DNA from 2 places in the Chryseobacterium sp. RU33C genome. Region 1 is predicted to be linked to the other one. Evidence: riboswitches for the same ligand, from Rfam matches in the RefSeq annotation. Region 1 holds a riboswitch; the other holds the start of a gene.
What was found. Region 1 has a riboswitch for S-adenosylmethionine ahead of BW946_RS06405 (TonB-dependent receptor plug domain-containing protein). Riboswitches for the same ligand answer to the same signal wherever they lie in the genome.

Region 2: it holds a riboswitch for S-adenosylmethionine, as region 1 does, so the genes downstream of both, BW946_RS09420 (SusC/RagA family TonB-linked outer membrane protein) here and BW946_RS06405 (TonB-dependent receptor plug domain-containing protein) in region 1, are expected to answer to the same signal.

What each region holds. Positions count from the first base shown of each region.
Region 1 covers NZ_FTMT01000005.1:61,564-69,798, forward strand. The annotation lists gene BW946_RS06400 (alpha-amylase family glycosyl hydrolase) at 1-1,996, shown strand, start outside; SAM riboswitch class I at 2,089-2,193, shown strand; gene BW946_RS06405 (TonB-dependent receptor plug domain-containing protein) at 2,286-4,718, shown strand; gene BW946_RS06410 (APC family permease) at 4,726-6,024, shown strand; gene prfA (peptide chain release factor 1) at 6,344-7,429, shown strand; gene BW946_RS06420 (hypothetical protein) at 7,507-8,184, shown strand.
Region 2 covers NZ_FTMT01000009.1:28,612-36,846, reverse strand. The annotation lists gene fabD (ACP S-malonyltransferase) at 1-588, shown strand, start outside; gene BW946_RS09435 (GYDIA family GHMP kinase) at 596-1,501, shown strand; gene pckA (phosphoenolpyruvate carboxykinase (ATP)) at 1,629-3,245, shown strand; gene BW946_RS09425 (type II 3-dehydroquinate dehydratase) at 3,409-3,816, opposite strand; SAM riboswitch class I at 4,060-4,159, shown strand; gene BW946_RS09420 (SusC/RagA family TonB-linked outer membrane protein) at 4,243-7,176, shown strand; gene BW946_RS09415 (RagB/SusD family nutrient uptake outer membrane protein) at 7,195-8,235, shown strand, end outside.

The DNA.
Region 1 (8,235 bases):
TACCACAAATCCTGATCTGTACTGGATTGAGCTCAATGGAATTACCCCTCAGCAGCTCAATACTTTCCAATACAGAACCAATGATTTAAGAAAAGTAGCAGACCCCTATTCGCCGCAAATCTTATCTTCCTATGATGATCCATGGATTTCGGCTTCTACCTATCCAAACTTGCCTGCATTTCCTGCCGGACAGGGCTTTGAAGTGTCAACATTTAAAACAGGTCAGACCGCTTATAACTGGCAGGTTACCAATTTTCAAAGACCTGCGAAACAGGATCTTGTAGTCTATGAATTACTATTGAGAGACTTTACACAGGAAAAGAACTGGCAGTCATTGATCGATAAAATTGCTTATTTAAAAAACTTAAAAATCAATGCCATAGAATTAATGCCCATCATGGAATTTGATGGAAATCTTTCATGGGGATACAATACTTCCTTCCATTATGCATTGGACAAAGCCTATGGTACTCCCGAAAAATTCAAAGAATTTGTAGATCTATGCCATCAGAACGGAATTGCAGTCATTCTGGATGTAGCATTTAATCACGCTACAGGACGTTCTCCTCTGGTAAGACTCTGGAATGTAGATCCGGATGGCGATGGCTATGGCGATGTTGCGGCCAACAATCCTTACTTCAATCAGGTTCCGAAACATTCATACAACGTATTTAATGATTTTAACCATACAAGCCTTTCAACGCAATATTACGTTGAGAGATGTCTTGAGCAATGGCTGACTGAATATCACATAGACGGATTCCGCTGGGATTTGACAAAAGGATTTACACAAAGCTGTTCCGAAAATGATGAAGCCTGTACCAATGCCTATCAGCAGGACAGAGTGGATATTATGAAGCATTACGCAGACAGGCAATGGGCTATTGATCCCAACTCTTATATGATCTTTGAACATTTGGGAACAGATGCGGAAGAACAGCAATGGGCCAACTACAGAATAGCAGAAGGAAAAGGTGTTATGCTTTGGAATAAGCAGACAGATCCTTACAATCAGAATACGATGGGATATAAGGAAAACAGCAACTACGACCGTATGAATCACAGTCTTCACGGCTTCACCAATATGAGTGCCGTAGGTTATGGAGAAAGCCATGATGAAGAGAGACTGATGTTTAAAAATCTTGCCTATGGTGCTATAAACGGAAGTTACAATGTGAAAGACCTGAATACCGCTCTTGAAAGAATGAAAACCTTCGGGGCAACTTTCTTTACTATTCCAGGTCCGAAAATGATCTGGCAGTTTGGAGAATTAGGATATGAATTCAGCATCAACAGATGCGCAAACGGTACCATAGACAACGGATGCAGAACCGATGAAAAACCCGTGGCATTCACTTTAGGATATGATACCAATGCGAACAGAAAGGCTGTTTATGATACATGGGCTAAAATCATCAATATCAGAAATACCTATCCGGTTTTTAAATCTAAAACCTACAGTATAGAATCCAATAACCTTACGAATGATCCTAATGGTCTCATTACAAGAATTTATGTGTACGATGCAGCTATTACTACAGGAATAAAGAATGTTGTCGTATTGGCTAATTATACTACTTCCGCACAGAATGTCGTGCCTTATTTTCCTTACACAGGTCAATGGCAGAATCTGATGGACAACAGTATTTCAAATGTAGCCTCCACAACAGCTCCAATCACTTTACAACCTGGAGAATTCAGAATCTTTGGAAATTATGCGGGCGCTTTGTCAACTGTAGATACCAATGCAGTCAACAAGCTATCCCTTCAGATTGCAGATAATCCGGTTCGGAACGGAATCGCTAAACTCATTTTCAGTAAAGCAAAAAACGGAGAGATTTCAATTTTTGATATGACGGGTAAAAAACTGGATACTTTCAAACTGGATAAAGAGAATGGAGCTTATAATATGAAGGTTAATTATCCGGCAGGAACGTATCTTGTACAGCTGAAATCAGATACAGGAATAGCCATTCAAAAGATGATGATTCAATAAGCTAAAACATAGAATAATAATAAAGGCAAATTTGCAGATCAGCAGATTTGCCTTTTTTTGTAAGTTCAGAAAAATAGTCTACTTTTGCAGTAGATTTATCAAGAAAGGTGGAGGGATTTGGCCCGGAGAAACCTTAGCAACCTGCACGGTTCCAGAGTGTAAAGGTGCTAATTCCAACCCTTTGGGGGAGATAAGTGAAGTCAATACTCTATATGAATTCCATTTCTTGAAGTCTTGTGTATCTGCGGAAAGATCCGTCAGGTACGTATTATTAATTGGCAGGAATAACATGAAAAAATTAATCACAGCTGTACTATTGCTTGGAGCAATTCTCGTAGCTGCTCAGGAAAGTGAGGAAAAAGGAAAACAGATCGAAGATATCATCATCGTCGGAAACCGAAATGTTAAAAGAACAAAGCTGGAAACGCCGGTTCCTGTAGATGTTATCAATATCGACAAGATCCAGAGAAGTTCTCCGCAAATGACCGCCCAGGATCTCCTGAATTATGTGATCCCTTCATTTAATGCAGTGAGACAGTCTGCTTCTGATGGTACCGAACATATTGACCCTGTTACTTTAAGAGGGATGGGTCCTGATCAGGTTTTAGTATTGCTTAACGGAAAAAGAAGACATACTACTTCTTTGGTGAATTATCAGAATACCGTCGGAAATGGCTCTGTAGGAACAGATTTGAGCACTATTCCGGTTATTGCTATTGACCGGATTGAAGTCCTGAGAGACGGAGCCGCCGCACAATATGGCTCTGATGCTATTGCGGGAGTCATCAATATTATTCTTAAGAAAAATGCAGGAGCTTCGGCAAGTCTTACCTACGGATTAACCGGAAGAAATGATGGAGATACTTACCAGGCAGGAGTTAACTATGGAACTTCATTAGGAAAAAAAGACGGTTATATTAATCTTTCCCTGCAATTAAGCCACAGAGGAAAAACCACAAGAACGCAAAATCACGATCTGGATATTTTCGGAGATAATTTCGCTTATGAATTTGCAGGTGACGCTGAAGCCGTAAAAGCTGCCAGGGCTGCAGATGATGCAGAAATTGAAAAAAGAGGATTAACGCGCGACGATTTTAATTTTCAGATCGGAGATGCCCAGATCAGACAGGGACAGTTGTTTTTCAATTCAGAATACCCTTTTAATGATAATTTTAAACTCTATTCTTTCGGAGGTTTCAGTATTAAAGAAGGAGAAGGGTTTGGTTTCAGAAGACTTCCCAGTGAAAAGTCTAATGTGGCTTCATCCATTTACCCGAATGGTTTTCAGGCAATTCTTGGATCTCAGGTATATGATATTTCTTATGCTGTAGGAGCAAAATATAATGTTAATGACTGGCTATTCGATGTAAGTAATACATTCGGGAGCAATACCTTCAATTATAATGTAAGCCATACCAATAATGCTTCTCTGGGAGCAAAATCACCAACAGATTTTTATGCCGGAGCACACAGCTTCCTTCAGAATACGGTGAATCTTGATGTTTCCAAAAATATAAACCGCTTCAATATTGCTTTCGGTGGTGAATTCAGGTTTGAGCAATACCAGATCAAAGCGGGTGACGAAGCATCTTATACTCAATATGACGTCAGTGGAAACGTTGCCACTGAAGGATCTACAGTGTTGGGAGCAGGCGGATCTCAATCCTTTATCGGATTTTCTCCCAACAATGCACTAAAAAAAGACAGACATTCCACCGCGGTATATGCAGATATTTCTTATGATTTAGATAAAAAACTCAATATTGATGCCGCTGCCAGGTTTGAAAATTATTCGGATTTCGGAAATACCTTGAATGGAAAACTTGCGCTACGATATGAGTTTGTAAAAAATTATGCAATAAGGGCAGCGGTAGGAACAGGCTTCAGAGCGCCTTCCCTTCAGCAGCAGTATTTCAATAATTCCTATGCGGATATTTCTACTTCCGGTTCAAAGATTGTGACCAAAGGAATATTCAGCAACGATAGCGAAGCCGCTAAAATTCTGGGATTTGATAAACTCAAACAGGAAACCTCAGTCAATGCAAGTGCAGGATTTACTCTGAAGCCATTTAATAAGTTGACTGTTTCCATAGATGGATACTGGATCAAAGTAAAGGACAGAATTGTGATCACCAGCAATATTACAGATCCAAGATTAGATCAGTTTAAGGTAGAAAGCGGAAGGTTCTTCGCCAATGCTATTGATACAGAAACGAAAGGAGTAGATATAGTGCTATCCTATGACTGGATTCTCGGGAATGGAAAATTAAATATGAATCTTGCCGGAAACTATACGGAAACTAAAATTACAGACTTTCATTTTCCTGAAAACTTAGGAACACCTCAGGATCAGTTTTTTGGCCCGGATCAGATCAATATCATTGAAACTCTGTCTCCAAAAACAAAAGCTTCATTAGTATTAAATTATGGAATCGGGAAATTCAGTTTTCTCGTAAGAAATACCTATTTTGGTAAAGTAATAAGAGATGGTTATCCTTTTGGAGACGTGCAGGAGTTTTCTCCAAAAGTTGTAACAGACATCAGCGTTGGGTATGATATCAACAAAAATATCAATTTTACCGTAGGTGCCAACAATGTATTTGATGTCTTCCCGGACCGTCAGATTTATAAAAATTCATATTATGGAGTATTCAAATATGCGCCGGTGCAGATGGGAACTTTGGGGAATTATTTCTTCGGAAGGCTTAATTTTAACTTTTAATCATTAAATGAGTACTGCCTCACATCAGATTGGCTGGAAAACAGCCGCAGCCATTGTCGTTTCCAATATGATCGGAACCGGAATTTTTACCACCCTGGGATTTCAGCTTTCTGATATTACCAATACCTACAGCATTTTCCTGCTGTGGAGTATCGGAGGAGTACTCGCTTTGTTCGGAGCTTTTTGTTACGCAGAACTGGGTTCCCATTTTAAAGGAAACGGAGGCGATTTTATTTATCTCAAAGAAACCTATCATCCCATATTCGGATATCTCATAAGCTGGATTTCACTCATCATAGGATTTTCCTCTCCCGTAGCGCTGGCAGCTTTGGCTATGTCAAAATATCTTTCGGTATTTGATTATAGCTTCGGAAACGGTTTTGCGATAGCTGTGATCTTTCTGGTTGCGGCCGCACTTTCATTTAGCTTGAAAACATCCAGCAGGTTTCATAACTTTTTTACCTTCATTAAGATAGCTTTTATTATTGTACTGGTTATTCTTGGAGTAGGGATTTCAAATTCACCACAGATGGGCAATAGTCTTAATTTCAGTGACAGCTGGCAGAATGAGATTATGCTTCCTGCCTTTGCGACTTCCCTGGTATTTGTGACCTATTCCTACACTGGCTGGAATTCCGCATCCTATATCGCCGGAGAAATAAAAGATGTTCAGAAAAACCTCCCCAAATCACTCATCATAGGAACTGTTTTTGTGACGGTAAGCTATATTCTGGTGAATTATATTATGCTGAAACACGCACCTGTCAATCAGCTGGCAGGAAAAGAAGATGTGATGGGAGAAGCAGCGGTCAATATGCTGGGGCCGGCTTTCGGAAAGATTGTCAATATTTTTATTGCCCTGCAGCTGGTGGCAACCATAAGCGGATACTTGTGGGTAGGCTCAAGATTAACACAGGCTTTTGCAAAACATACCAACATCTGGGAACCCTTATCTGCAGGAAACGAAAAAGGAATTCCGGTAAAAGCTGTTTTTACCCATGCCGTGATTGCAGCCATCATTATTTTAACGGGAAGCTTTAAAGAAATTTTTGTGTATACTGCTTTTATTTTACAGCTTTTCGCAAGTCTTGCAATCTCAACGGTTTTCTTCCTGAAGAAAAAAGACAGGAAAATCTTTAAATCTAATGCTTTTCATATTTTTCCGGCTGTTTTTCTGTTATTCAGTATGTATATCCTTTATTTTACATTCATTCATAATCCTAAAGAAAGCCTGATAGGATTAGGAATTATTGCAGTAGGAATTATTTTATATGTAATAGACAGAAGACTCTCCAAAAGATCTTAGAGTCTGAATTCAATATCATACACCATTTTATAATTAAGTTTTTCGCCTATCCCTTTTATTGATAATAGCTTCGACAGGCTCAGTCTGACAATGCTCAAAAATTTGGGTTGGTATTCGGCTTGTCACCCTGAGCCTCTGGAAGGGTTTTCAATAAGAAAACCTTTGTTAATCATTAATCTCTAGTATTGATTAAAAGGATAAGTCAGAAAGTTTTTTTGACTGTTTGTCCTTTTACCCCTAATGCTCAAAAATTTATGATGATTCGGAATTTTAATTTTGAATTAATAATCCTTATCTTTGCACCCACAAAATTTCTACAATGTCTAAATCATTAATTCCAAAATTAGAAGCTATAAAACAAAGATATAATGAGGTGGCAGACCTTATTATACAGCCTGATGTCATTTCAGACCAAAAAAGATATTCTTCTTTGAACAAAGAATATAGTGATTTGGGAAAAATTGTAAGAGTTTATGACCAGTACAAAGGCGCTTTGGACAGTATCGCAGAATCTGAAGAAATCATTGCAGATGGTTCAGACAGAGATCTGGTAGATCTGGCTAAAGAAGAAAAAATGGAAGCTCAGGCTAAACTTCCGGGATTGGAAGAAGAGCTGAAAGTATTGCTGATCCCTAAAGATCCTGCCGATGACAAAAACGTTATCGTAGAATTACGTGCCGGAACAGGAGGTGATGAGGCAGCTATCTTCGTGGAAGATATCTACAGAATGTATACCATGTATTTCAAAACAAAAGGATGGAGACATGAAGTGACAGATTCTAATGAAGCTGCAAAAGGGTACAAAGAACTGATCATGAAAGTGGAAGGAGAGGGTGTTTACGGAATCATGAAGTTTGAATCAGGAGTTCACCGTGTGCAGCGTGTACCTGAAACAGAATCTCAGGGAAGAGTACACACTTCCGCCATTACCGTTGCTGTTCTTCCTGAAGCTGAAGAAGTAGATTTCGAACTGAATCCTGCAGATATTGAAATGCAGACTTCCCGTTCAGGAGGTGCCGGAGGTCAGAACGTAAACAAAGTTGAAACGAAAGTTCAGCTTACCCACAAGCCTTCAGGACTTGTTGTGGTTTGCCAGCAGGCTCGTTCTCAGCTCGCTAACCGTGAGTTGGCAATGGAAATGCTGAGAACAAAATTATACGATATCGAATTGCAAAAAGTACAGGGAGATATTGCAGCACAGCGTAAGTCTATGGTGTCTACAGGAGACCGTTCTGCAAAAATTAAAACCTACAATTACCCGCAAGGTAGAGTTACAGATCACAGAATCAATAAGTCTATGTACAACCTTGACGCCTATATGAATGGTGATATTTCTGAAATGATTGATGCAGTAATCATGGCAGAAAATGCAGAGAAGATGAAAGGGGAAGAAGAGAATTATTAAAATTACAATCAATAAAAACAAAGCCTCTGACTTTTCAGGGGCTTTGTTTTTTCCAATAACAAAACAAAATATTAACTATGAAAAACTACAAAATTATTTTCCTGCTGCTGCTTACCGTGATGGGACAGCAGCTGATGGCGCAGACAGAAGTAAAAAAACCTAAAGAAGCCTTTGAACTCTTCTTTGGAACTTTTGTGAATAATGATGACACAGCATTGAATAAACTTAATGATTATTTAAAACCTACAGTAGACGGACAGACTGCCTATCAGGTGGATTTTAAAGAAACTTCACAGGAAATGATCAATGGCAGTGTAGATAATTTTCTCGCTGCTTTCCCTAAATCTACGGCCGCAGATTGTAAAAAAGAAGCTGAAGATTATTTCAAAGCTATGTTTGGAAACTTTAAAACCGGAAAACTTACCGTTAAAGACGTAAAAGTAGTTCCGAATGAATATGTTGAAGGGCAAAAAATTGCAGAAATAAACTATTCCGTAAGCTTCCTGGTGCCATCAAAACTGACTTCGGGGCCCAAAGGAGATCTGAAAAAAATAAAAACGGAAGACCTTAAAAAATATTTAATTCAGGCAGTTCAGGACTTTAAAAAGGCTGATAAAACCGTTACGACAGATCAGAAATTCAGCTTATACGAACTGAAAGAAGGTGATAAAATATATTACTGGAACGGAAGCCCGGATGAGATTGTTTCCAACCTTACCGATTTTTATTTTGAAAGCTTCGGAGCCAATGAATAACCATATAAGATTATAAAGAATAGAAAGTCCCGATATAACGGGACTTTTTTT
Region 2 (8,235 bases), on a different contig from region 1:
AACGGAGTCTTATCCTTTGATGACGGTTTGAAATTAGTTTCTGAAAGAGCAAAGGCTATGCAGGAAGCTTGCAATGCCAATCCAAGTTCTATGGCAGCTATCTTAGGTTTAGAAGATGCTAAGGTTGAAGAAATCTGTGCACAGATCAACGGAATTGTTGTTCCTGCCAACTATAACTGTCCGGGACAATTGGTAATTTCCGGAGAAACCCCCGCAGTAGAAGAAGCTTGCGCAAAACTGAAAGAAGCAGGAGCTAAAAGAGCATTGTTATTGCCAGTAAACGGAGCTTTCCATTCACCATTGATGCAGCCTGCACAGGAAAGACTGGCCGCGGCTATCGAAAAAACAAAATTCAGAAAAGCAACAATTCCTGTATACCAGAATATCACGACTACAGCGGTAACAAATCCCGATGAGATCAAACAAAACCTGATCGCTCAGCTTACCGGTCCTGTAAAATGGACACAGTCTGTTCAGAATATGATTAAAGACGGTGCATCAAACTTCGTAGAAGTAGGGCCAGGAAAAACCCTTCAGGGATTGATCAAAAAAATTGACGGATCTGTAGAAGCAACTTCTGCAATCTAATAAAAATATGAACGCGATATTTTCACCGGGCAAGCTTATGCTTACTTCAGAATATTTCGCTTTAGATGGAGCTCTTGTCTTAGCGGTACCTACCAGGCTGGGACAAGAGTTTTTCTTTGAAGAAAAAGAAGATGGAAAATCTCTTATTTTTTGGGAAGCTTATCATCAGAATACATTATGGTTAAAAGCTGTCATAGATTATAAAAACTGGCAGATTCTGGAAACCAATATTCCATCAAGTGCTGAATTCATTACCAAAACACTACAAAATGTTCAGCAGTTTTCTAGCAGTAAATTCAAAGCAGACCTTACTTATCATTTAAAAACCAATCTTCAGTTTCCGGCGGATTATGGGCTTGGTAGCAGTTCCACCCTGATGAACAATCTGGCAGAATGGGCAGAGGTTGATCCTTTTTATCTTAATACTATCAGCTTAGGTGGCAGTGGATACGATATTGCTGTAGCTAAAGAAAAATCTGCAGTTCTGTTCCAGAGTAAACCTGAGATAAAATATGAGAAGGTAGATTTCAGTCCATCCTTTAAAAATGAACTGATTTTTATCCATTTAAATCAGAAACAGGATAGTAGAGAGGGAATCAACTTATACAAGTCCAAAAAGAAGTCTCCGGAATTGGTAGATGAATTTTCAGATCTCACAAAAAAAATATTGTTATGCAATGAATTGGAAAAATTTTCCGAATTAATGATGATTCATGAGCATAAAATTGCAAATTTTCTTGAAATTCTCACAGTTAAAGAAAAATTATTCTCAGATTGCCCTTTATTTGTCAAAAGTTTAGGTGCATGGGGTGGAGATTTTGTAATGAGTGCCAAATTTGGGGACTATAAGAACTATTTTTGGGAGAAAGGTTTTTCCACTGTTTTAGAATGGGAAAACATAATTAACTTATAATCAAGTAATTGCAATCCTTTTTTTTTATTTGTCATTCTGACTTATATCAGTATATTTAAACCACCTTTAACAAATAATTAATATTATTTTTGTTGAAGTCAATAAAGAAATAGAAAATATAAGTAAAATGAAAAACACTAAAATCATCCAGGATTTAGAGAAATTAGGGATTAAAGGAAACTATGAAGTAGTGTATAATCCTTCTTATGAAGAATTATATCAGGCTGAAGTTTCTCCTGAAAATCAGGGGTTTGAGCAAGCTGAGCTTACGGAATCTGGCGCAGTATCGGTAAAAACAGGAATTTTCACAGGTCGTTCACCTAAAGACAGATATATTGTTCAGGATGATGTTACAAGAGATACAATTTTCTGGGATGGTAAAGTAAACCTACCTACAACAGCAGAAATTTTCGGGTCTTGTAAAGAACTAGTGCTGAACCAGCTTGCTGAATCTAAAAAGATTTATGTAGTAGATACATTCTGCGGAACGAATGCAGATACGAGACTTAAAGTAAGATTTATCGTTGAAGTAGCATGGCAGGCGCATTTTGTTACTAATATGTTCATTCGTCCTTCTCACTACGAACTTGAAAACTACGGTGAGCCGGATTTCACTGTAATCAACGGATCAAAAACAACAAACCCGAACTGGGAAGCTCAGGGATTAAACTCTGAAAACTTCATTATGTTCAACCTTACTGAAAAACTACAGATCATTGGAGGTACCTGGTACGGAGGTGAAATGAAAAAAGGAATGTTTGCCATGATGAACTATTACCTTCCGTTAAAAGGTATGGCTTCCATGCATTGTTCTGCGAACGTTGGAGAGAAAGGTGATGTTGCTTTATTCTTTGGTCTTTCTGGAACAGGTAAAACTACTTTATCAGCAGATCCTAAAAGATACCTTATCGGTGACGATGAGCACGGATGGGATAACAACGGAGTATTCAACTATGAGGGAGGATGCTATGCTAAAGTGATTGACTTATCTGAAGAAAAAGAACCGGATATCTTCGCTGCCATCAAAAGAGATGCACTTCTTGAAAACGTTGTTATTAACAATGGAGTAGCAGATTATACAGACGGTTCAATCACTGAGAACACAAGAGTTTCTTATCCAATATATCATATCAACAAAATTGTATTGCCTTCTAAAGCAGGTCATGCCAAGAAGATTGTATACCTTTCAGCAGATGCATTCGGAGTACTTCCTCCGGTTTCTATCCTGAATGAAGATCAGGCTCAGTACCACTTCCTTTGCGGGTATACATCAAAATTAGCCGGAACGGAAAGAGGTATTACAGAACCTGAACCATCTTTCTCCCCTGCATTTGGGGAAGCATTCCTTACATTACACCCAACAATGTATTCTAAAACATTGATCGGTAAAATGCAGGAACACGGTGCAAAAGCTTATTTGGTAAATACAGGCTGGAACGGTACAGGAAAGAGAATTTCGCTTAAAGATACCAGAGCAATCATTGACGCAATCATTGATGGATCTATTGATAATGCTCCTAAAGCTCAGGTTCCAATTATGAATCTTGAAATTCCTACTGAATTACCAAACGTTTCTGCAGGTATTTTAGATCCTAGAGATACCTATGAAAATGCTTCGGTATGGGAAGAAAAAGCAAAAGATCTTGCTTCAAGATATATCAAGAATTTTGAACAGTACTGTGATACTGAAGAAGGTAAGAAGTTAGTAGCTTCAGGACCTCAATTACAGGAACAAACTATTTAATAGTTAACCATAAACGTACAAAAGCCTCATCAATGATGAGGCTTTTGTATTTTATTTCTCAAAATTTAATAGATTTTTGCAGCAGTGCAACTACTGACATATGTTTTTTTTCTATAATTATCTGTGAAAATCTGTGCCATCTGTGGGAAAATAAACGACTGAATTATTTCAGACTCAATAAAGCCAATCTATACCCATCCATTCCAAAGCCAGATAAAACGGCATCCGTATTAGCGGCTGTTACAGACTTCTGTCGGAATTCTTCTCTTTTGTAGATATTGCTGATGTGAACTTCTACTTTGGGCTTACGAATATTTTTTAAACAATCAGCAATTGCATAGGAATAATGGGTGAAAGCTCCGGGATTGATCACTACCGCATCAAAATCATCCTCCTGAAGTCTGTTGATAAGCTCACCTTCAATATTAGACTGGTAATATTGTAATTCATAAGCCTGAAACTCGGATCTTAAATTTTCCAAATAACTTTCCATAGAAACATTTCCATAGATTTCCGGTTCTCTTGTGCCTAACAGATTGAGGTTAGGGCCATTGATGATCAAAACTTTCATGGCATAAAATTAAAAAGTTTTTTCAATAAATCACACAAAATTAAGGTATACTGAATTTTCATGCTATTGAATTATTGACAATGATATTTGTCATGTTTGAATAAATGATAAGGTCTGCAACTTCTTATTGTAGTGGGTTTTATTAAAAATTTATGTTAATTATTAAAAAATTATCATGAAAAATAAATAAGTCTACTTGTTTTGTAGACTAAAAGTTTTTAGCTTTGCAATCATATTTCGATCGGCTTATAAAGAAAGATGGAGGGAACTGACCCTGTGAAATCTTAACAACCTACCTCGTGGGGCAAGGTGTTACATTCAGCCTTTTAAGGAAAAATAAGCATTTGGTTTGTCGTATTTATCGATGCCCTTTGCTGACTTTTCTGCAAAGGGTAAAATTTTAATATATGATAAATAAAATTGATTATGATTAGCAAAAATTTATTCAATTCTAAAGCATGGATACCTCCGGTTGCTGCTTTTTTTCTGGGAATAACCAGCATCAATGCACAGAATTCCATGCCGAAAAAAGATAGCCTTCATGAAAAGGAACTTGATGAGGTAGTAGTGGTAGCGTACGGAAAAGCAAAAAGAAACAGCTATACCGGTTCTGTAGCTACAATTTCCAGCGATAAAATCAATAACAGACCAGTTACGAATATTACCAAAGCACTGGAAGGACAGGTTGCCGGAATTCAAACTACCAGTGCATCGGGACAGCCCGGCGCAGTTTCTACCATCCGTATCAGAGGAATTGGCTCAATCAGTGCTTCCAGTGATCCTTTATACGTAGTGGACGGGATTCCTTTTGACGGAAACCTGAACTCCATTAGCCCAAGCGATATTGAATCTATAAGTGTTTTGAAAGACGCTACAGCAAGTGCTTTGTATGGTTCAAGAGGAGCAAACGGGATTATTATCATCACTACAAAATCAGGGAAAAAAGGAGAAGCCAGAGTTAATTTTAATATCAGTCAGGGATTCTCAGGAAGAGCTGTCAAAGATTATGAACAGGTAAACACAGATCAATACTTTCAATTATATTGGGAAGCATTAAGAAACGGATATCAGTCTGGCAAAGTTTCTTCTCAGCAGGCTGCACAAATGGCAACTGATAATCTTGTTTCGACCCTTGGAATTAATCCATATGGCACTGCTTATCCAAAACCGGTAGGAACAGATGGGAAATTATTACCTGGTGCATCGCCGCTTTGGAATGATGACTGGAGAGATATTTTACAGAGAGTAGCTTCAAGGAATCAGGTGGATCTTGATATCAGCGGAGGAAGTGATAAAAGCAATTACTTCTTTTCACTGGGATATCTGGATGATAAAGGGATGGCGATTGAATCCGGTTTTAAAAGATATAATACCCGATTAAAAATCAATTCCGAAGTGAAAAAATGGCTTAATGTTGGAGTAAACCTGAATTATACAAACAGTATTCAGCAGGCGCCTACTTCTTCGGATTCCAAGGCGAGTAACATCATCAACGCAGCAAGATTTATTCCTTCATTCTATCCTTATTATGAAAGAAATGCAGATGGTACTTATATTTTGGATGCTGATGGAAACCCGGTTTATGATTTTGGAAAATACAGGCCTACGAATGCGCTTCAGAATCAGAATGCCGCTGCAACACTGCCTTTAGACAAAAACGAAAACAAAGAAGATAACTTCTCCGGAAAAGGATTCATGGAATTCACTTTCTTGCCGGAGTTGAAATTCAAGACCAGCTTCTCTGTGGATTTAGTGAATTATAACGGACATTATTACTCAAATCCATTATTGGGGCAAGGCGCTGAAATTGGAGGTTCGGTAACGAAAACAAATACCAGAACACTTTCTTATACAACCAGCAATATTCTGACGTATGATAAAAAGTTTGGAAAGCACCATGTAAATGCTTTAGCAGGACACGAGTTTTATAAATACGATTATCAGACCATTTCAGGAACGAGAAGCCAGTTTTCACTTCCTTATTATTATGAACCGGATGCTGCTTCTCTGCTGGGAAGCTTCAGTGGGAACAGCAATAAATTAAGCTTATTGAGTTTCCTTGGAAAAGTAGAGTATGACTACAATAATACTTACTTTTTATCTGCATCGGGAAGAGCAGACAGTTCTTCGAGATTTGCGAAAGATAACAGATGGGGGAGATTCTGGTCAGTAGGAGGTTCATGGAAAATTTCGAACGAGGAATTTATTAAAAGCCTGAATGTTTTCAATCAATTGACATTGCGTGCCAGCTACGGAGGTCAGGGGAATGATAAATTACTTAGACCTAATGGGCAGCCGCTTTATTATGCGTATCAGGAGCTTTATAGATTTATAAGCCTTGGCGGAGAGCCGGGAACAACCCTTGAAAAGACTTCTACCAATAATGTGAAATGGGAAACCAACCTTAATTTAAATGTAGGATTGGAATTCTCCATTCTGAATAACAGGATTAAAGGGAATATCGAATATTTTAAAAGAAAAAGCCAGGATCTTCTGTTTAATATGCCGGTTGCACCATCATTGGGAATCAGTGATTATCCTGCGAATATCGGAACCATCCAGAATACAGGATTTGAATTTTCATTATTTACAACACCTATTAAGAATGATGATTTTCAATGGAATGTAGATGTGAACCTAAGTACTTTAAACAACAAAGTAACCAAATTACCCGGAGGTTCTCTTGTGGTAGGAACTAAATTGCTGACAGTAGGAGGTTCTTTATATGATTTCTTTATTCCGGAATGGGTTGGTGTGGATCCAGGCAATGGAAAACCCTTATGGAAAACTGTTACTACCAATGCCAGCGGAAACTCAGTGGAAGGAACAACTTCGGAATATTCAAAAGCTACAAAACTATTACAAGGTTCTGCATTACCTAAGCTGACAGGTGGAATCAGTACAAGCATCACCTATAAGAATTTTGATTTTTCAGGATTGCTGACATTTAAAATCGGAGGAAAAATTTTAGATACCGATTATACTTCCATCATGCATAACGGAAGTGCAGGAGGGCGCGCATGGAGTGCTGAAATATTGAACAGATGGACACCGGAAAATCCTTATACAGACGTTCCGGGATTGAGTACAACAACGAATAACTGGACCTCAACTTCTTCAAGATTCCTTTACTCCGGAACGTATGCAAGGCTTAAAAATCTAAGTTTAGGATATACACTTCCTGAGGATTATTTTGAGAAAATCGGATTGAAGAAGTTCAGAATTTATATCCAGGCAGAAAACCTCCTGACCTTCTATAAACACAAAGGAATGGATCCTGAACAGGCTTTGGACGGAACAACGTATTACAGATATCCTGCGATGAGAACCATCACTTTTGGTCTTCAGGCAACTCTTTAACCTTTAAAAATTGAAACAATGAAAAAATTAAAATACATATCATTTGCACTTATCGGGTTTTTGTCATTGACAAGCTGTGAAAATGATCTGGACACAGCTCCGACTGATCAGGCCAACAGCGTGGAGGTTTTCAAAACAGCTGAAAGTGCAGAAACTGTTGTAAATGGTACCTGGGCAAAGTTTAATAACGATGGAACAACCTATGCCAATATCGGTTATTCTACTGTTCTAAGAGCCAGTGATGCCATGGGAAGTGATGTGGCCGTATTGACCAATAAATATGGTTTTAGTTCTACTTATGCCTTTACAGAAATGGTGAACAGTACAGCTAGCCGCCCGCTGTTTATATGGTCTTTATTGTATTCCACTATCAATAATATGAATAATGTGATTACAAGAATTGATGGAACGGAAGGAAGTCAGGAGAAAAAGAATCAGGTGAAAGGACAGGCAAAAGCATTACGTGCTTTCTGCTACCTTAATCTGGCGAGCTTCTATCAGTTCAGCTATCTGAAAGACAAATCAGCATTGACAGCCCCGATTTATACTGAACCTTCCACAACAAGCACGGTAGGGAAGAAGAGAGCAAGTCTTGAAGAAATCTATACTCTGATTAAAAGTGATCTTACGCATGCTGATAACCTGTTGAAAAGTTATACAAGAAACAATAAAGATAAAATCAACCGTTCTGTTGTGAATGGACTTCTGGCCAGAACTTATCTGAATACTGGTGAATGGAGCAAAGCTTCAGCATCTGCAAAAATTGCAAGAGAAGGATTTCCACTGATGGCTCCGGAGAAATATAAAGATGGCTTTAATGATATCAACAATGCTGAATGGATCTGGGGACACGGGCAGACTCAGGAGCAATCGGATGCGAGTTATGCTTTCCATTATCTGGATGTGTCTTCATCGGGAAGTTATTATTACAGTTTTATGGCAGACCCTTATTTTAAGGATCTTTTTGATACTAATGACATCAGATCCCAGTTGTTTTCATGGGACGGGCAAAAAGGAAGAGAAGGTTTGCTGAGGTATGCCAAGTTTAAGTTTAAGCCA